Regions from separate parts of the Pseudomonas juntendi genome, predicted to be linked through region 4. Evidence: riboswitches for the same ligand, from Rfam matches in the RefSeq annotation. Region 4 holds a riboswitch; each other region holds the start of a gene.

Region 1 (4,947 bases), 250 kb from region 4:
CGAAGGCATGGCGCAGCCAGAAGTGAAACGCCAGGTAACCATGTGGCGGCACCAGGTCGGGGTCGTGGTAGACCGCGCTGGGGTCCACCTGGTAGCCACGTGCCGGCTGGATGCCGACAAAGGTCAGGCCAAACCGCAGGCCGGCGACCATCAGCCGGCCACTGCGGAACATCGGGTCCTGCTGGGGTGGCCCCCACCGTTCCAGCACCGCCTGGCGGTTGGCTTCGGGCAGGCGCGCGAACGCAGCCTGGTAGTCGGCCAGGCTCAAGCTCTGGGCGCAAGGGCGCTGGTCGAGGTGGTCAAGGTCGTTGGTCGCGCCACCGAGCAACTGCTGGATCAGCTGCGTGCCACTGCCCGGCAGGTCGGCCACCGGGTAGCCTTCGGCTTGCAATGCCTTGAGGATGTTCAGGGCCGCAGCGGGCGTATCCAGGCCAACGCCGTTGCCAATACGGCCATCCCGGGTCGGGTAGTTGGCCAGCACCAGGGCCACGCGCTTCTGCCCATTGGGCAGGCGAGCCAGCTCGACCCAACGGCGCGCCAGCTCGGCGACGAAGTCCATGCGTTCGGGGTGGGCGCGGTAGCACACCACGTCCGACTGGCTGCGCTCGCTGCGCCAGGCCATGTCCTTGAAACTGACCGGCCGGGTGATGATGCGCCCGTCCAGCTCGGGCAAGGCAATGTGCATGGCCAGGTCGCGCGCACCCAGGCCCTGTTCGCTGGCTTCCCAGCCGGGCTGGTTGTCCTGCGCGCAAATGGCCTGCAACACCGGGATATCACGGCGGAACGGGCGCAGGTTGGGGCGTTCGGGGCTGGACAGGGCAAAACCGGTGGTGTTGACCAGCACCTCGGCGCCGACCTCGTCCAGCCAGGCTTCGACCTGCTCCAGGCAGGCGCTTTCCTTCAGGCTGGCCACGGCGATCGGCAATGGATTCAGACCGGCCGCCTGCAGGCGCTGGCAGAACACGTCGATGAACGCGGTGTTGGCGGCTTGCAGGTGCGAGCGGTAGAACAGCAGCGGCGCTACCGGGTGTTCGGGGTGCCACTGCGGGTACCAGTCTTCCAGCGCCGCGCTGCCCTTTTGTGGGTGGTACACCGCCGTGCGCGGCAACGGCTGCGGCTCGTCCCAGGCATAGTCGCGGCCCAGCCACTGGCTGGCCAGGCAGTTGAACAGGTTGATGGCGTTGGCCTTGCCGCCTTGGCGCAGGTAGTGCCACAGGCGTTCGGCCTGCGCGCCGGTGACATTGCCCAGGCTGGTCAGTTCCGGGTCCGGGCGGTCGTCGCCCGGCACCAGGATCAGCTGCACGCCACGGGCCGCCAGTTCGACCAGTTGTTCTACGCCATAGCGCCAATAACCAACGCCACCGTGCAGCGACACCAGGATGACCTTGGCATGGCGCAGCACCTGGTCAACGTACAGGTCGACCGAGGCGTGGTTCTGCACCTGCATCGGGTTGGCCAGGCGCAGGCTGGGGAAGCCTGCGGGCAATTGCTCGGCCGTGTCGGCCAGCAACGCCAGGTGAGAATCGCCGCTGCAGAGTATCACCAGTTCGGCGGGTGTCTGGCCAAGGTCGGCGATGCTGTCATCCGGCACAAAGCCGCCGGGCTGGGTCCGCAGCAGGTGCATGGGTCAGGCGCCCAAGGCCTGGCGCAGGCGCGCTTCCAGCTGGGCCGCATCAAGGTCCTGGCCGATCAGCACCAGGCGGGTGATGCGCGGCTCGTCGGCACGCCAGGCACGATCGAAGTGCTTGTCGAAACGGGTACCCACGCCTTGCACCAGCAGGCGCATCGGCTTGCCCGGGATGGCAGCGAAGCCTTTGGCACGCAGGATGCCGAACTCCACCACCAGCTGGGTCAGGGCGTCGAGCAGCAGGCTTTCGTCGGCTTCCGGCAGGTCGATGGAGATGGAGTCGAAGGCGTCGTGGTCATGATCGTCATGATCGTCGCCGTCGTGGTGCGAGTCGTGGTGGGTACGGCGGCCATCGATGTGCGCCTCGGACTCGGCGCCCACGCCCAGCAGCACTTCCAGTGGCAGCTTGCCGCTGCTGGCTTCGACCACTTTCACCGCCGGCGGCAGTTCTTCGGCGACTTCGGCACGCACCTTGGCCAGGCCTTCGGCGTCGATCAAGTCAGCCTTGTTCAATACCACCAGGTCAGCGCTGGCGAGCTGGTCGGCGAACAGCTCGTGCAGGGGCGACTCGTGGTCCAGGTTGGGGTCAAGCTTGCGCTGCGCATCGACCTGGTCCGGGTAGGCGGCAAAGGTGCCGGCAGCCACCGCCGGGCTGTCGACCACGGTGATCACGGCGTCGACGGTGCAAGCGTTGCGGATTTCCGGCCACTGGAAGGCCTGCACCAGCGGTTTGGGCAGGGCCAGGCCGCTAGTCTCGATCAGGATGTGGTCCAGGTCGCCACGGCGTGCCACCAGCTCGCGCATCACCGGGAAGAATTCTTCCTGCACGGTGCAGCACAAGCAGCCGTTGGCCAGCTCGTAAACGCGGCCGGTGGCCTCTTCTTCAGTGCAACCGATGCTGCATTGCTTGAGGATTTCGCCATCGATGCCCAGTTCGCCGAACTCGTTGACGATGACCGCGATGCGGCGGCCCTGGGCGTTGTCGAGCATGTGGCGCAGCAACGTGGTCTTGCCCGAGCCGAGAAAGCCGGTAACGATGGTAACGGGGAGCTTGGCCAGTGTTTTCATGTCGCAGTGCCCTTGGCAGTATGGCGCGGGCATGCAGGACGACAGCCACCGGCCAGGCAGGCCGGGCTTGTTCGCCACCGGATCACCCCGCCCGGTTGAAAGTCGAAAACGTGACGAGGCAGGTCTCCTGGCTTGCACCGTTCCAGTTGCCTGCCACGGCAGCAGTCTGGCGGGATGACGCCTTCCCGCGCGTTGGCGCAGTGGCTGTGTCGATCCGTTGTCGGCGCTTACAGTTGCGGGGGCAGCCGCGGCTTGTACCGCGTTCCCGTCTTAGCTTCGGCCTGGCCGAAGAACCTCGAAGTGGCAAGGCTACGCAGTGGTTGGCGGGTGGTCAACCGTTGGCTCGCCTCGATTCTTTCAGCGCCTGTGAGATCGAGCGCCGCCCGCGCGGCGCATCGCGAGCTGCGCTCGCTCCTACGTTTGTTTCGGGCCAGTGAGGCCTGTGAGAGGCGCGCGCGACCGCCTGGTTCATACGACGCGATATTGAGGCATGCGCCAAAGGGTTCGCGCGCAAATCCCCCAGGCATAATTGGCCCGAAACAAACGTAGGAGCGAGCGCAGCTCGCGATGCGCCGCGCGGGCGGCGCTCGATCTCACAGGCGCTGACAATATTGTGACAATCACCTTGCAGCCTCAATGCCGTCCCTGCGCCTGCAGCACCCGCAAATAATGCATCGCAGCCTGTCAATTCTTGACCGGCCGTTCCCGATCCGCCACGGATGTATTAAGGTGGCATGGTGCGCATATAACAGCAGCCCGAGCGATCGGGCATTAGCAAGACAATGAGGGTGTCATGAGCAACGAAAGCATTAATTGGGACAAGCTGGGTTTCGACTACATCAAGACCGACAAACGCTACCTGTCCGTATGGCGCAATGGCGAGTGGGACAAGGGCACCCTGACCGAAGACAACGTGCTGCACATCAGTGAAGGCTCCACCGCGCTGCACTATGGCCAGCAATGTTTCGAGGGCCTGAAGGCCTACCGCTGCAAGGATGGCTCCATCAACCTGTTCCGCCCGGACCAGAATGCCGCCCGCATGCAGCGCAGCTGCGCCCGCCTGCTGATGCCGCAGGTGCCGACCGATGTGTTCATCGAGGCGTGCAAGCAAGTGGTCAAGGCCAACGAAAAGTTCGTGCCACCGCATGGTAAAGGCGCCCTGTACCTGCGCCCGTTCGTCATCGGCACCGGCGACAACATTGGCGTGCGCACCGCTCCCGAGTTCATCTTCTCGGTTTTCGCCATTCCGGTTGGCTCGTACTTCAAGGGTGGCATGAAGCCGCACAACTTCCAGATCTCCAGCTTCGACCGTGCAGCACCGCAGGGCACCGGTGCCGCCAAGGTCGGTGGCAACTACGCTGCCAGCCTGCAGCCAGGTGCCGAAGCGAAGAAAGCCAACTTCGCCGACGCCATCTACCTCGACCCGCTGACCCACACCAAGATTGAAGAAGTCGGCTCGGCCAACTTCTTCGGCATTACCGCCAACAATGAGTTCGTCACGCCTAAATCGGCCTCGGTGCTGCCAGGCATCACCCGCCTGTCGCTGATGGAGCTGGCACAATCGCGCCTGGGCCTGACCGTGGTCGAAGGTGACGTGGAAATCAGCAAGCTGGACCGCTTCGTCGAAGCCGGCGCCTGCGGTACTGCTGCGGTGATCACCCCGATTGGTGGCATCGAGTACAACGGCAAGCTGCACGTGTTCCACGACCTGGAGAAGGTCGGCCCGGTCACGCAGAAGCTCTACAACGAGCTGACCGGCATCCAGAGCGGTGATGTGGAAGCACCGGCTGGCTGGATCGTCAAAGTCGCCTGAAACGCTTTTGCGGTATAAAAACGGGGCATGCCATCGCTGGTATGCCCCGTTTTTCATGGATCGAGCCACCAGGCGGCAGCCTGCAAGGTTTGAGCTTCTGCGCGTCAATGGCCAGGGCGCCGTGCATCAATAGTCACTATCGAGAGGGGCAATTTCTACCAGGCGCGGCAACCATATAACCTAGCTCCATCGCCTCGCCACCTACACCCTTGGCCCCTGGAGCTACCTGATGAACACCCTGGCCCGCTTGCTGACTGCCACGTTTGCCCTGCTTACCCTCGCCATCAGCAGCGGCTGTGCCAGCCACCCTGAACTGCGGCCGTACAGCGCCGACGAAACCCGCCAGTTACAGCTGGAGGCCTTGCAGCGCCGCGGTCTGTCGCTGGACGACTATGAGCAGCAACGCCGGGTGATCCAGCGTGCCGGCAACCTGCCGGTG
Region 2 (4,947 bases), 2.0 Mb from region 4:
AGCGCCACCAGGGTCAGCGGCACCACGGCCAGAAACCAGGCGCTGACACCGTGGCTGCGCCAACCGCGGCCACCGGCATTCAGGCGCCGCTCCAGGTGATTGGCCATGTTGCCGAAAGCCACCAGTGGGTGGCGGCGCTGCGGCTCGCCCAGCAACGCATCCAGGGCCACGCCAGCCACGGTCAGCATAGCCACGCTCATTGGCACTCTCCCCATTGGTTTTCGAACAGCATTTCACTCAAGGGCCGCTGCTGGGCCCAGTTTTCCTGGACCAGCATGGGCGCCGGGTAGAACGCCGTAACCGGCCCCAGGCACAGCACTGCCACCGGTTTGGCCCCCGCCGGCATACCCAGCAGGTCCGCCAGGGCCTGCGGGTCGAACAGCGACACCCAGCCCATGCCCAGGCCTTCACCACGTGCTGCCAGCCACAGGTTCTGAACGGCACAGGCCAGCGACGCCAGGTCCATTTCAGGGAGGGTACGGCGACCGAAGATGTGCGGCTCGCGGTTGTCCATCAAGGCCGCCACCAGCACCTCGGCACAGTCGTTGATGCCTTCCACCTTCAGTTTCATGAACGCGTCGGAGCGCTCGCCCAGGGCCTGGGCAGTGCGCACCCGCTCCGCCTCGACCAAGGCCTGGATCTGCCCGCGCAGTTCACGCCGGGTGATACGAATGAAACGCCAGGGCTGCATGAGCCCGACGCTCGGCGCCTGGTGGGCAGCGGCCAGCAGGCGAGCCAGCACAGCCGGCGCCACGTCCCCACCCGCGAAATGGCGCATATCGCGGCGCTCGCCGATGGCCCGGTAGATGGCAGCGCGCTCGGCGGCGCTAAAGGCGTGTTCGCTCATGGCCGTAACAGTGCCGCCGCCGCAGGCGGGTTGGAGGGGAAATAGAAATGCACATAGGAGGCGGTCAGCCGCCCGATCCGGTACACCGCTTCATTGCCGCGGCCGCCGTTGGGGCTCAGGCCGCGGGCAATCGGGTCCAGCCCGGTCGTGGTCAGGGAATGGTGGTAGGTGTGCCCGCGCAAGGTGCCTTCCGGCAACTCCACTGCCTGCAAGGCCAAGGCCGCCAGGCGCTTCTGCATGGTCGCCTCCCCTGGCAGCAGGCCGAGCAGTTCGGCGCGCTCGCCGGCCACGTCGGTCAACGCCTCGAGCAGGTACAGCATGCCGCCACATTCGGCCAGCAGCGGCTTGCCCTGGGCATGGTGGGCGCGGATCGCTGCGCACATCGGCGCGTTCGCCGCCAGCCCGTGATGGTGCAATTCGGGGTAGCCACCTGGCAGGTACAGGCTGTCCACCGCAGGCAGTTCGCGGTCGTGCAGCGGCGAGAAGAAGGCCAGTTGGGCACCCAGGCTGCGCAGCAGGTCGAGGTTGGCACCGTAGGTGAAGGCAAAAGCCTCGTCGCGTGCCACGCCGATACGCACACCGGCCAGCGAGGCTGCGCAGGCGTGTACTGCCGGCTCGGCAAAGCACACCGGTGGCGGCAGCGCCGCATCGCAACTGGCCCCCAATGCTTCGGCGGCGGCGTCCAGGCGGGCATCGAGATCGTTCAGTTCGCTGGCCTGGACCAGGCCCAGGTGCCGGCTGGGCAATTCGATGCCACGCTCGCGGGACAACCCGCCATACCAGCGCAAGCCTTCGGTCAGGCTGCCTTCCAGCAGCTGTGCGTGGCGCAGGCTGCCGACCCGGTTGGCCAGCACCCCGGCAAACGGCAGGTCGGCCTGGTAGCGCGCCAGGCCCAGGGCCAGCGCGCCGAAGGTCTGGGCCATGGCCGTGCCGTCGATCACTGCCAGCACCGGCACACCGAAATGGCGTGCCAGGTCGGCACTGGAGGGGGTGCCATCGAACAACCCCATCACCCCTTCGATCAGGATCAGGTCGGCCTCCCCTGCCGCTTCCCACAACAGCCGGCGGCTTTCCTCCGCGCCGATCATCCACAGGTCCAGCTGGTACACCGGTGCGCCACTGGCCCGCTCCAGAATCATGGGGTCAAGAAAGTCCGGCCCGCACTTGAACACCCGCACCTTGCGCCCGCGGTTACGGTGCAGGCGGGCCAGTGCGGCGGTGACGGTGGTCTTGCCCTGGCCGGAGGCGGGAGCCGCGATCAGCACGGCTGGGCAGTGGCGCGCCTGGCTCACAGCTCTACGCCTTTCTGTGCGCGGATGCCGGCCTGGAAGGCGTGCTTGAGCATGCCCATCTCGGTCACGGTGTCGGCCAGCTCGACCATTTCAGGCTTGGCCCCGCGGCCAGTGACGATCACATGCTGCATCGGCGGCCGGGCCTGGATGTCGGACAGGACCTGGTCAAGGTCGAGGTAGCCGTGCTTGAGGGCGATGTTCAGCTCGTCCAGCACCACGAACTGCACGCTGGGGTCCTGCAGCAGCTGACGGGACACCGCCCAGGCGGCTTCGGCGGCGACGATGTCGCGCTGGCGGTCCTGGGTTTCCCAGGTGAAGCCTTCGCCCATCACGTGGTAGCGCACCTGCTCGGGGAAGCGGCGGAAGAACAGCTCTTCACCGGTGCTGTTGCGGCCTTTGATGAACTGCACCACACCACACTGCATGCCATGGCCCAGGGCCCGCGCAAGCATGCCGAAGGCCGAGCTGCTCTTGCCTTTGCCATTGCCAGTCAGCACCAGCAGCAGGCCGCATTCGTTGGGGGAGTTGGCGATACGTTCGTCGATGACTGCCTTCTTGCGCAGCATGCGCGCCAAGTGGCGTTCGTCGCGTTCGGTGGGTTCGCTCATCAGGGTTCTCCGCTGGCTGTCACCACGGCAACGCGCGGCAATAAAGAGTAGGCAGGCAGACGGAGAACGCGCAGGGGCCATGGCAAGGGGCCACGGTGCACCGCGCATCACCCTCCGTGATGCCGTTGGCAGATATCAGGCCGGTCTCCGGGCTTGTGAGGGGGCCTTGGCCCTGGCCTGCGCGCCTTCCCGGGTAAACACCCAGTGGCCCTGCGCGGCCGCGACTCACCTACCGTTGCGGGGGCAGCGCCGGACTCGCGCCTTGCTGGCGCCCACCGGCTTCCCAGTTTCACCCTGCCCAGTCGGGGCTGGCAGGGCACCTGAAACACGCGCGAAGGTTAGAGGGTTGTACCGGGAGCGTCAATCGGAGTGGGCAGGGAGTGCGAACTTGCAAAGCGGCGACGCTGGCCAATTCTCCAGGCTGTGCCACACTGATAGCACATAGCCATCACGCGCGACTGTACGCCACTACAATGACAAAAGGAGAGTGCAGCATGCGAGGCCACCTCATCAACAACCCGAACCTGGAGTTCCTTGGCCCGGTGCTGGAACGCTGGGTCGACTGCATTGACCGTTGCAACCAGTTTTACGGCGATGGCGAGGCACCTTACTGGCACGGCGCGGCTGCCAATGCCGGGGTGCTGGCAGCCGCGGCGTGGGAGGCTGAGCTGGCGGCGTTACAGCAGTTTGCCGGCAAGAAGCAGCGCGATGAAGGTGACCATGAGGGGCGCTGCGATCTGTCGATCAGCAGTGCTGACCAAGTGCTGTACCTGAGCGTGGGTCAGCGGTGGCCAAGGCTGGCGAAGCTGGACATGGCAGCTGCATTGCAGGAAACCGCTGTGCGCGCCCGGCAGGTGGCCTACCCCAGCCAGTTGAAGGCGGGGGCTTTGTTCATCAGCCCATGGAAAGCTGGCCAGCACGCCAGCCCTGAAGAGTTGCAGGACATGGTCGACGACTTGCAGAAACACAGCGCGTGCGCGGTGGCCTGGTACTTCCCGTATGCGTACCGCAAGTTACATAACGAGCTGGGGCAGTACTTTCCGGGGGTGGCGTTGTTGCTGAAGCAGGCTTGAAACAACGTGGGCGTTGAAACCGCATAGGTATTCGTTCGCGTAGGCCGCGCCGAGTCACCTTTCCGCCCTTACGGCGGGTTACTTTGGTCTTGGCCAAAGTAACCAAAGCCGCCCGCTCCCGTCATCCGGCCCCTACGCTGCGCTCCGGGTTCCCCTCGCTACGGGCATGCTTCTGAAGTCGCAATCTGCAGCGCCTGAACTACCGCGCGCTAAGAAGCAAAAGCAAAAAGCAGAAGCAACAACTGCGCTTTCGTGGGTTTCGCACCACGCAACCAAACCCTGCCCAGCTTTTGATCTGGCTGTTGATCTGGCTGTTGATCTTGATCTTGATCTTGATCTTGATCTTGATCTTGATCTTGATCTTCGCGACTTCAGGAGGCCGAGCGGAGGGCATGCGGAGGGAGGTGACGGGCATGGATGCCCGTCAAGCGCTGAGGCCCCAGGGACGGGGCCTGCAGCGCGTACTCCCGGGAGCATGCCCGTAGCGAGGGAACCCCGGAGCGCAGCGCAGGGGCCGGATGACGGGAGCGCAGCGTTTTTTGGTTACTTTTTGTCGCGTTTGACAAAAAGTGACTCGCCGTAAGGGCGAAAAGGTGACTACGCGTCGCTATCGCAGCTGGAGTTATCACGCCACCAAAAACCAGCGCTCAAGATTTCAAGCTCTGCAAAGGTGTGGGCGTTTACACCGCATAGGTATTCGTTCGCGTAGGCGGCGCCGAGTCACCTTTCCGCCCTTACGGCGGGTTACTTTGGTCTTGGCCAAAGTAACCAAAGCCGCCCGCTCCCGTCATCCGGCCCCTACGCTTCGCTCCGGGGTCCCCTCGCTACGGGCATGCTCCCGGGAGTACGCGCTGCAGGCCCCGTCCCTGGGGCCTCAGCGCTTGACGGGCATCCATGCCCGTCACCTCCCTCCGCATGCCCTTCGCTCGGCCTCCTGAAGTCGCAATCTGCGTCGCCTGTGCTACCGCGCGCTTAGAAGCAAAAGCAAAAAGCAGAAGCAACAGCAGCGCTTTCGTGGGTTTCGCACCACGCAACCAACCCCCGCACAGCCTTTGATCTGGCTGTTGATCTTGATCTTGATCTTGATCTTGATCTTCGCGACTTCAGGAGGCCGAGCGGAGGGCATG
Region 3 (4,947 bases), 600 kb from region 4:
CGGGCCACCTGCGCCACCTCGCTGCCATTGCCGACTTCGCCGACGACATGGAAGCGCTCACGCTCGAGCAGTAGGCGCAACGACAACCGCACGATAGGGTGGTCGTCGACGATCAGCACGGTTGTCATGGGGAAAACTCCTGTCAGGATGTGGTCCGCTTCCTGGAACACTCAGGAATACGTTTGCAAGCGGGTTAATCGGGAGCGCAGCACCATACGGCCAAACCTGACGTTTGGTAATCCCGAGTATAGAAGTGTTGAAATTTTCCGGACTACTTGTCGAAAATTCCTACAAGTAGTGGAAAAACATCACCACTGCCACAGTGGTGATGTCAGACAGGAAAGGGCGCTCAGGCGCAGCCAGAGGGGTTTCGACCCTGCGCAGGGGCAAGCCTGGACGTGCTCAGTCGCCAGGCCGATACAGGTGGGCGTGACCGGCACGGTACAAGGCGGATTCGGCGAACGGCGCATCCCCCAGTACATGGCCTACCAGGATCAGTGCCGTGCGCCGGAAGTGCTTGGCGGCGCTGCGCTCGACGATGTTGCCCAGCGTGCCGCGCACCCAGTCCTGGTCTGGCCAGGTGGCGCGGTGCACCACGGCCACCGGGCACTCGGTGCCGTAGTGGGGCAGCAACGCTTCAACGATCCGTGGCAGGTGCTTGACCCCCAGGTGAATCGCCAGGGTGCTGCCGTGGCGGGCCAGGTCGGCCAGCTGTTCCCCGGGTGGCATAGGCGAACTGTCGCCGTAGCGGGTCAGAATCACGGTCTGCGCCACTTGCGGCAGGGTCAGTTCACAGCCGAGCAGGGCCGCGCTGGCGGCCGTGGCAGTGACCCCGGGGATGATCTGGTAGTCGATACCCAGTGCCTTGAGGTGGCGGATCTGCTCGCCGATGGCGCCGTACAGGCTGGGGTCGCCGCTGTGTACCCGGGCGACATCCTGGCCGTGTTCGTGGGCGGTGCGCATCGCTGCGATGATCTGCTCCAGGTGCAGTTCGGCGCTGTTGATCACGGTACTGGCCTGGTGGCCTTCGAGCACGGCAGCGGGCACCAGCGAGCCTGCGTAGATGATCACCGGGCATTGGCGGATCAGCCGCTGGCCCTTGACCGTGATCAGTTCGGGGTCGCCGGGGCCGGCGCCGATGAAGTAGACGGTCATGCAATGTCCTTGCAAAAAAAGGGTATGGCGCGTTCAGCAGGCCAGGGCGAGTGTCGCCGGGCCGAGCACCTGGCGCTTGAGCAACAGTCGTGGGCTGCCTCGTTGCCGATCGGCCAGGGCCAGTGCGGTGCTCTCCGCCACGCCCCAACACCCGGTGTGGGCATGGGCGGCGGCGGAGCGGTGGCTGAGCAGTGGCTGGTAAGCATGCAGTTGCTGGCTATGGTACAGCACCAATGGCACACCCAGGTGCTCGGCCAGCTGCTGCAAACCCGGCTCGTCAGCCTTCAGGCTGATGCTGGCGATGCCGCGCAGGTCTGCCAGTGCCAGGCCGTGGTTGGCCAGTGCCTGGCACAACAGGGTGTGCAGGGTGGCCGCCGGGCAACCCCGGCGGCAGCCAAAACCGGCATAGAAAGTGCCCATCAGGCCTGGCTGGAACGGCGGAACAACCAGGCGCTGAGCAGGCCCAAGGCCAGCCAGAAGGCCGCATTGGTCAGCCACGAGGCCAGCTTGAACTGGGTTTCCAGGGCCTGCGGGGCCAGGCTTTGGTGAACCTCGGGCTGCGGGGCGCCGAGCACATGCGGGATCACCAGCAACGCCGCGCCCAGCACTTTCAGCAGCCCGTGGCGGGCGAACACCAACAAGGCCAGGCCGAGCGCGGTGGCGCTGGCGGTGCCGACCCACCAGGCCTGGCATTGCCCCAGGTCTGCTGCAGCGGTGCCTGGCAGTTCGGGCGGCAAGCCCAAGGTCGGGGCCAGGCAGAACACGGCGAACCCGGCCAGCCCCCACCAGGCACCGGTACTGGCGCGGGTGGGCGCGCGCAAGCTGTACAGCGCGGCGAGAACAAGGGCGAAGCCGACGGCAACCACCAGGTTGCCGCCCGTGGTGGCGAGCACTCGTTGCCAGCCATCTTCCGGCGACCAGGCCTCGGCGCTGTGTTCATGGGCAGGCACTTCACTGCCATGCTCATGGTGCGCGGCAGGTGCCGAGGACTCGTAGGTTTCCGCCTGAAGAATCAGCGGGGCCACCCAGAAGCTTTGCAGCAAGGTCAGCAGCAGGGCGGCGAGCAGCCCGCTGAAACCCGCGGTGCGGGCAATGCGCATGATCATGGGGGCGTACTCAGTGGCAGGGGAAGGCGGCGCTGTGGCGGGTGTCGTGGGCGGCGTTATGCACCGCCTCGATGTGCGAGAACCCGGCGAAGTAGACCAGGCACAGGCCCAGCAAGCTGGCACCGACGGCAATGATGACGCGCTGGCTGAGGGTAGCGGGGGTGGCAAGGCTGTGTGGCTTGGTGCTGGCGACGGGCATGACGCGTTCCTCTGCTTTTTGTGGGCAATGGGCAGGCGCGGCAGCCCCGGGCGCGGTTACCCAGGGGAATGCAACAGCGCCCGCCCACCGCGGGTTGTTCATGAACGCCAGGCCGGTCTCCGGGCTTGCGAGGAGGAGCAGGGCTCCTGGCAAGCGTCACCTTCCCATGCCGCACTACATGGCACAGTGGTACAGACGCTTCGCTCGCTTACCGTTGCGGGGGCAGCACCGGCATTGTCGGGCCCTGGTCAGGGCCTGCGACGCACCGGTTTCCCGTTTCACCCCATGAAGGGGCACCTGAACGTGAGGCGTAAGGAGAGCATGGGGCGGCCCTGGCGTCAATTACCCGGTGGGCTGCGCATGTGCCGGGGCCGGGTGGAGCAACCGTTAGCCCCGCGCGAATGCCGCCAGCTTGTCCCCGTCCAGGCGGTAGCGTACCCACTCATCCTGGGCCTCGGCGCCCAGCTTCTGATAAAAGCCGATTGCCGGCTCGTTCCAGTCCAGCACGCTCCACTCCAGGCGCCCACAGTTGTTGGCCACCGCCTCGCGGGCGATGTGCTGCAGCAACTGGCGGCCAGCCCCGTCACCGCGCTGTTCGGGGGTGATGTACAGGTCTTCCAGGTAGATGCCGTTGCGCCCCAGCCAGGTGGAATAGCTGTAGAAATACACGGCAAAGCCGATCGCCTGGCCATCGCGTTCGCAGATCAGGCTGTGCACGGTACTGCCTGCACCGAACAGGCTGTGCTCGATATCGGCCAGGGTGGCGACCACCTCGTGGCGCGCGCGCTCGTACTCGGCCAGCTCGGTGATGAAGTTGAGGATCTGCGCGGCATCGGCAGGCGCGGCAGGGCGAATGGAAAGGCTCATGAGACGGCTTCCTTGATCCAGAATGGCAGCACAGTAATGTGTATCTGCATAATTTGTTGTAACTGTAGTGGTCGCCTAGGAGGGCGACTCCGGTAGTGTGACAGCACCCTCACTGAAAGTGGAATGCCCGCCATGCCTGCTGCAGAACCCCCGCTGGCTGATGCTGTTCAATGTCCTGATGGCCCTGCTGCTGGTGATTTCACTGTACCCGCTGCTGTTTGTAGAATCGGTGTTTCCCTAGCATTGCGAGTGCCGTGAACCCATGCAGTTGATCCCCTGGTCCCATGAATGCGCCGAAGGCTTCACCTTGCGTGGTTGGCGAACCCCGGCCAGCGGCAAGCCACTGCTGCATTTCTTGCATGGCAACGGTTTTTGCTGTTTGGCCTACCAGCCGTTGCTGATGCACCTGGGTGAACATTTCGACCTGTGGCTATGTGATGTGCAAGGGCACGGTGACAGTGACCATGGCGGGGCGTTTCTGGGTTGGAACCGCACGGCGGCGCTGGCCGTGGAAGCGTTTGAAGCGGGCCGTGGCGAATACGGCGAAGTGGCCCGCTTTGCCGTGGGCCACAGCTTCGGCGGCGTGTTGACCGGGCTGATGTTGGCCAGTGACCCGCAGTTGTTCGGCCGTGCTGTGCTGCTCGATCCGGTGTTGTTCAGCCGCCGGATGCTCGGCGTGATGGGCGCCGCGGCGCTGGTTGGCCTGCACCAGCGTCATGCCTTGGCGCGCAAAGCCGCCAGCCGCCGCAGCCATTGGCCTGATCGCACAGCGGCGCTGGCTTCGCTGCAGGGCCGGGGCATCTTCAAAGGCTGGGCCGATGCGGCGTTGCAGGCGTATGTCGAGCATGCCATCGGCGATTGCGGCGAGGCCGTGGTGCTCAAGTGCCGACCCAGCCGCGAAGTGGAAATCTTCAGCTCGTTCCCCAAGCGCATGTGGGCCAGCCTGTGTGCAATCAATACCCCGACCCACGTGATCTATGGCAAGCACACCTATCCATTCGTGCCACGCTCGGTGCAGCGCCTGGTGTCGCTGAATGCCAGCATCAGCGCGCAGGAGGTCGCCGGTGGGCACTGCTTCATGCAGGAAGACCCGGCGATGGCAGCCGAGCAGGTGCTGGCTTTCTTGCAGCGGTGATTGTTCTGTAGGTGGAACGATGTGGGCCGTTAAAGCCCTCTACCGGCAGATTGTCATCATTGATAAGGTGATCCAAACCGAAACAGGAGCCTTCTCATGAAAACCATTCTGGGTATCCACCACAGCCCCCACGCCCATTGGGTGGGTGATGGCTTCCCGGTCCGCAGCCTGTTCACCTATGACCACCTGGCCAGCCATATCAGCCCGTTCCTGCTGCTGGACTATGCCGGCCCGCATGCGTTCACCCCAACCCAGGCCCGGCGCGGCGTTGGGCAGCACCCGCACCGTGGTTTCGAGACTGTGACCATTGTCTACCAGGGCGAGCTGGAGCACCGCGATTCCACGGGTGCCGGGGGCCTGATCGGGCCGGGCGATGTGCAATGGATGACCGCCGCCAACGGCATCATCCATGAGGAATTCCATTCGCCAGCCTTTGCCGAGCGGGGCGGCATGCTGGAGATGGTGCAGCTGTGGGTCAACCTGCC
Region 4 (4,947 bases):
TTCACCTGCGCGGTCGGGTCCGTCACAAGCTGACCCGCCAACTGGGCGATCACTCCAGCTTTCTGGCCCCGATCAACAGTTTTCTGTACCTGTTTTCCAAACACCCGGCCAAACCGTACCTGCCCGTCGAGGCCTTTCCCGAACTGAAACCGCTGCAGGAGCACTGGCAGGAAATTCGCGAAGAAGGCCGGCAACTGCTGCAGGTAGGCGAAATCAAGAAGTCCGACAACTACGACGACGTGGGCTTCAACTCGTTCTTCAAAACCGGCTGGAAGCGCTTTTACCTGAAGTGGTACGGCGAAAGCCACCCGTCGGCAATGGCCCTGTGCCCACGCACCACCGAACTGTTGCAAGGTATCGGCACGGTCAAGGCGGCCATGTTCGCCACCCTGCCACCGGGGGCCAAGCTGGTGCGCCACCGTGACCCGTATGCCGGCTCCTACCGCTATCACCTGGGCCTGGACACACCGAACGACGACGCCTGCTACATCGATGTAGACGGCGAGAAATACTCATGGCGCGACGGTGAAGGGGTGGTTTTCGATGAAACCTACATCCACTACGCGGCCAACAATACCGAGCACAACCGCATCATTCTGTTCTGCGATGTCGAACGCCCGCTCAAGTACCGCTGGGCCAGCGCGTTCAACCGCTGGTTCAGCCGCAATGTCATGGCGGCTGCCGCAGCCCCCAACACCGCCGGAGACAAGACCGGCGGCATCAACCGGTTGTTCACCCGGATCTACAAGATCCGGGAACGCGGCAAGGCGCTGAAAAAGCGCAATCGCACGCGCTACTACCTGGAGAAGTGGGCGGTGGTGGCAGCGTTGCTGCTGGTGTTCATCTACATCTGAGTCCGTGTGTTGCCAGCGGCCTGTGCGAAGGTGCAGCCAAAGGCATGACTGGGCATGCACCAAAGTACAAGCCGCACGTTCGCCACGCTTCGACTAGCCTGAAAGCTCCATTCGCAACCACCCCAAGGTGACGACGATGAGCATGATGGACTGGGATGCCTACCGAAAGCAGTTGATGGCCGGCATCGGCGATCTGAAGCAACTTTCCCCCGACACCGTGGCCGGCTACATGACCGCCAGCGGCGCCGGGGCCAAAACCGGTCATCTGGACGCCAAGACCCGCGAACTGATCTCCCTGGCCGTGGCGGTAACCACCCGTTGCGACGGCTGTATCGCCGTGCATTCGCAGCAAGCGGTGAAGCATGGCGCTACCCGTGAGGAGATTGCCGAGGCGTTGGGTGTGGCGGTGGCGATGAACGCGGGTGCCGCGCTGGTCTACTCGGCCAGGGCCCTGGATGCAGTGGGCAAGGCCAACGGTTGAGCCCGAACGGCGCCGCCCTTGCGCGACGGCGCCGTGCCCCGCAGACTGGGCGGCTAAACCCGCGCAGGAACCCGCATGATCCACATCCGCCCCATGACGGCCGAAGACTTCGAGCGCTTCTGGCCCACTTTCCAGGCCACTGTCCAGGCCTGCGAAACCTATGCCTACGACCCGTCCCTGAGCTTCGAACAGGCCCGCCACCTGTGGCTGGAGCTGCCTTTGCGCACCTTGCTGGCCGAAGAAGAGGGTCAACTGCTGGGCTCGTACTACCTCAAGCCCAATGCGGCAGGGCCCGGTGCGCATGTCGGCAATTGCGGCTACATGGTCTGCGCCCAAGCGCGCGGGCGCGGCGTGGCCAGGTTGATGTGCGAGCACTCGCAGAAACTGGCGCGCCAGGAAGGCTTTCTGGCCCTGCAGTTCAACTCGGTGGTGGCCACCAATGAAGTGGCAGTCGCCCTGTGGCACAAGCTGGGGTTCGAAACGGTTGGCCGGCTGCCCAAGGCCTATCGCCATGCCCGGCTGGGGCTGGTGGACTGCCTGGTGATGTACAAGTGGCTGGCCGATGAGCCAGTGGCAGAGAAGCCGCCGCTGCTGATCGGGCGCAAGAATATCGAAGCCCGGGTTTCGCGGCGGCGTGGGCGCTGATCGTTCTTCACGATCTGCCTTGACGAAGGCACCGCCAGGTGCTCAGATGCGCGCCAGTTTCAGGTGCCCTGCGCCGCCGCGCGCAGGGTGAAACGGGAAGCCGGTGCGTCGTGTTGATCACGACAAGTCCGGCGCTGCCCCCGCAACGGTAAGTGAGCGAACCCTTCGAGATACCACTGTGCTCAGGCATGGGAAGGTGAAGGTTTCATGCCCCTCGCAAGCCCGGAGACCGGCCTGAGGCTTCATTTGGCACCCCGCGGTGGGCGGGCGCAGGCCGGTATCCGTGCGCGCGCTTGCCTGTACGGAGCCCTCCTTTGCGTGTTTTCCACCGGGATCCATTCATTCCTGCAGCAGTGGAACGACATGTCCCGTATGTTCAAGCTTCACCCCCTGGCGGCCTGCCTGGCCGTCACGCTTCCGGCCCTGGCCGATGACCGCGGACCGCAGCCCCTGGCATTGCCCTCCACGGCCATCACCGACACCCTCGACAGCCATGCCAGCGACTTGGCCACGCCGACCCAGGCCGGCTCGCGCCTGGGGCTCAGCGCCCTGGAAACGCCAGCCAGTACCAGCAGCATCAGCGCCGAGCAGATCCAGCAGCGCAACAACCTGACCGTGCAGGATGCCGTAACCCGCTCGCCAGGCATTACCTTCATCGGCTCCCCCGGCGACGGTGGCACCGGCCTGTCCGCCCGCGGCTTTGCCGGGCACGGCTCGGTCATGACCTTGTTCGATGGGGCCCGCCTGTTCACCGGAGCCGGCACCCAGACCTTCCCGGTCGACCCGTGGATGGTCGAACGTATCGATGTGCTTCGCGGCCCGGCATCGGTGCTCTACGGCGAAGGCGCCACCGGCGCGGTGGTCAACGTCATCCCGAAAAAACCGGTTGCCGGTACGGTGCGCAACCAGCTGCGGCTTGGATATGGCAGCTGGGACCACCAGCAACTCGGCCTGGACAGCGGTGGCAGCCTCAGCGAGCGCCTGAGCTATCGCCTGACGCTGAACCAGCAAGCCGGCAATGGCTGGGTGGACCGCACCCCCTCACGCAGCCTGGCGCTCAGCGCGGCCCTGCGCTTCGATGCCAGTGACGACCTCAGCTTTACCCTGGCCCATGAGCGCGGTGCGGCGCAGCCTGCCAACTACTACGGCACGCCGCTGATCGACGGCCATTACCGCAGCAGCCTGCGCAAGAAAAACTACAACCTGCAGAACGACGTGCAGCGCTACGACGACCAGTGGACCCGCCTGACCACCGACTGGGCACTCAACGACCACCTCAGCGCCAGCAACCAGCTGTACTACATCAGTAGCCGCCGCCATTGGCGCAACGCCGAGCAGTATGAATGGGACGCCGGGCGCCAGCAGTTGCTGCGCGGCAGCTACCTGGAAATCAAGCACGACCAGGAGCAGTTCGGCGACCGCCAGACCTTCACCCTCGACCATTCGCTGTTCGGCCTGGCCAGCAGAACCGTGCTCGGCGCCGAGTACAACAAGGTGCGCTTCAACGTCGACAGCAACAGCCCCTACAACGACGTAGGCGGTGACTACATCGACCCGTGGCAGCCGCAGCCGGGCGTATTCCACAGCGGGTCGCCGCTGCGCCCGCAAAGCCTGTCCACCACCCATACCTTTGCCCTGTTCGGCGAAAACCGCCTGCAACTCACTGAGCGCCTGTCGCTGGTGACCGGGGTGCGCCGCGACCAGCACCACATCGACCGCGACAACCTGACCAATGCCAGCCGCAGCGACCGCAGCCTGCAAGGTGGCAACTGGCGTGCGGGGCTGGTGTATGCACTCAGTGACGCGCTGTCGCTGTATGGCCAGTACTCCACCAGCGAGGATGGGGTCAACAACCTGATAAGCCTCAGCCCCAACCAGATGCACTACGACCTCACCCAGGCGAAACAGACCGAGGTGGGCCTCAAGCAACGTTTCTGGGGCGGGGATGGCGAATGGACCTTGGCGGCCTACCACATCGTCAAGCAGAAGCTGCTGGTAGACGACCCCCTCACGCACCAGCCCCAACAGGCTGGCCAGCAGACGTCGGATGGGCTGGAGGCAACCGTGGAACTGGCGCTGGCCCACCAGTGGCGGGTGTCTGCCAACGCAGCGCTGCTGCGCGCCCGGTATGACGCGTTTGACGAACAGGTGGGCGCAGCGGTGCAGGACCGTGCCGGCAACCGCCCGGCCAACGTGCCTCGGCGCACTGCCAACCTGTGGCTGAGCAAAGGTATTGGCCAGCAGATCGAGTTGGGGGTGGGCGCGCGCTATGTGGATGAACGTTACGCCGATAACGCCAATACCCAGAGCGCCCCAGGCTATACCGTGGTCGACGCCACGATCGGCTGGCAGGTTCTGCCGCAGGTGAAAGTGGGGTTGCAGGTGAACAACCTGTTCGACCGCGAATATGTGCAGGCGGCGTTCAGCGGCCAGCAATGGCTGATGGGAACGCCACGTTCCTACTTTGCGACGCTGGACTACAGCTTCTGAAGCGGGCAGCCCGGGTTGGCGTAGCGCAGCTTCACGGCGAAAAGCCAACCCGGCGCTGAGCAAAAAACCTACCCGTGCATGGCCATATGGATATAACATAACATTTCATTCAGGCTTTTTTTCATCAGCGACCCTCCATGACAAGCGCCAGCCCCAGTCCCACCCAACTCAACCAGCGCCTGCAGAGCATCGACGCCCTGCGCGGTCTGGTAATCCTGTTCATGCTCCTGGACCACGTGCGCGAAACCTTCTTCCTGCACCGCCAGGTCAGCGACCCGATGGCCATCGATACCACCGAGCCGGCACTGTTCGCCAGCCGTACCCTGGCGCACCTGTGCGCGCCGGTGTTCGTGCTGCTGACCGGGCTCTCGGCCTGGCTGTATGGCGAAAAGCGCCAGGGCCGTGGCGATGTCGCGGCGTTCCTGTTCAAGCGCGGGCTGTTTCTGGTGGCGCTGGAGTTCACCCTGGTCAACTTTG

The links. A riboswitch is a leader RNA that binds a small molecule or an ion and turns the genes downstream of it on or off. The one in region 4 is predicted to bind cobalamin.
Region 1: linked by a shared signal. The riboswitch ahead of cobW (cobalamin biosynthesis protein CobW) and the one ahead of L1P09_RS14940 (TonB-dependent receptor) in region 4 are both predicted to bind cobalamin.
Region 2: linked by a shared signal. The riboswitch ahead of cobO (cob(I)yrinic acid a,c-diamide adenosyltransferase) and the one ahead of L1P09_RS14940 (TonB-dependent receptor) in region 4 are both predicted to bind cobalamin.
Region 3: linked by a shared signal. The riboswitch ahead of L1P09_RS12140 (CbtB domain-containing protein) and the one ahead of L1P09_RS14940 (TonB-dependent receptor) in region 4 are both predicted to bind cobalamin.

What each region holds. Positions count from the first base shown of each region.
Region 1 covers NZ_CP091088.1:2,968,179-2,973,125, forward strand. Annotated here, with positions in the region: gene cobN (cobaltochelatase subunit CobN) at 1-1,624, opposite strand, end outside; gene cobW (cobalamin biosynthesis protein CobW) at 1,628-2,695, opposite strand; cobalamin riboswitch at 2,796-3,008, opposite strand; gene L1P09_RS13750 (branched-chain amino acid aminotransferase) at 3,489-4,508, shown strand; gene L1P09_RS13755 (hypothetical protein) at 4,738-4,947, shown strand, end outside.
Region 2 covers NZ_CP091088.1:1,231,627-1,236,573, reverse strand. Annotated here, with positions in the region: gene cbiB (adenosylcobinamide-phosphate synthase CbiB) at 1-200, opposite strand, end outside; gene bluB (5,6-dimethylbenzimidazole synthase) at 197-847, opposite strand; gene L1P09_RS05630 (cobyrinate a,c-diamide synthase) at 844-2,139, opposite strand; gene cobO (cob(I)yrinic acid a,c-diamide adenosyltransferase) at 2,136-2,747, opposite strand; cobalamin riboswitch at 2,869-3,086, opposite strand; gene L1P09_RS05620 (hypothetical protein) at 3,242-3,820, shown strand; gene L1P09_RS05615 (hypothetical protein) at 4,020-4,235, opposite strand.
Region 3 covers NZ_CP091088.1:2,609,558-2,614,504, forward strand. Annotated here, with positions in the region: gene L1P09_RS12120 (response regulator transcription factor) at 1-128, opposite strand, end outside; gene cobM (precorrin-4 C(11)-methyltransferase) at 403-1,155, opposite strand; gene L1P09_RS12130 (cobalamin biosynthesis protein) at 1,189-1,575, opposite strand; gene L1P09_RS12135 (CbtA family protein) at 1,575-2,261, opposite strand; gene L1P09_RS12140 (CbtB domain-containing protein) at 2,272-2,460, opposite strand; cobalamin riboswitch at 2,554-2,776, opposite strand; gene L1P09_RS12145 (GNAT family N-acetyltransferase) at 2,848-3,327, opposite strand; partial or broken gene L1P09_RS12150 (LysE family translocator) at 3,464-3,568, shown strand; gene L1P09_RS12155 (alpha/beta fold hydrolase) at 3,590-4,462, shown strand; gene L1P09_RS12160 (pirin family protein) at 4,559-4,947, shown strand, end outside.
Region 4 covers NZ_CP091088.1:3,213,942-3,218,888, forward strand. Annotated here, with positions in the region: gene lpxO (lipid A hydroxylase LpxO) at 1-854, shown strand, start outside; gene L1P09_RS14930 (carboxymuconolactone decarboxylase family protein) at 991-1,335, shown strand; gene L1P09_RS14935 (GNAT family N-acetyltransferase) at 1,411-1,980, shown strand; cobalamin riboswitch at 2,025-2,232, shown strand; gene L1P09_RS14940 (TonB-dependent receptor) at 2,344-4,470, shown strand; gene L1P09_RS14945 (DUF1624 domain-containing protein) at 4,608-4,947, shown strand, end outside.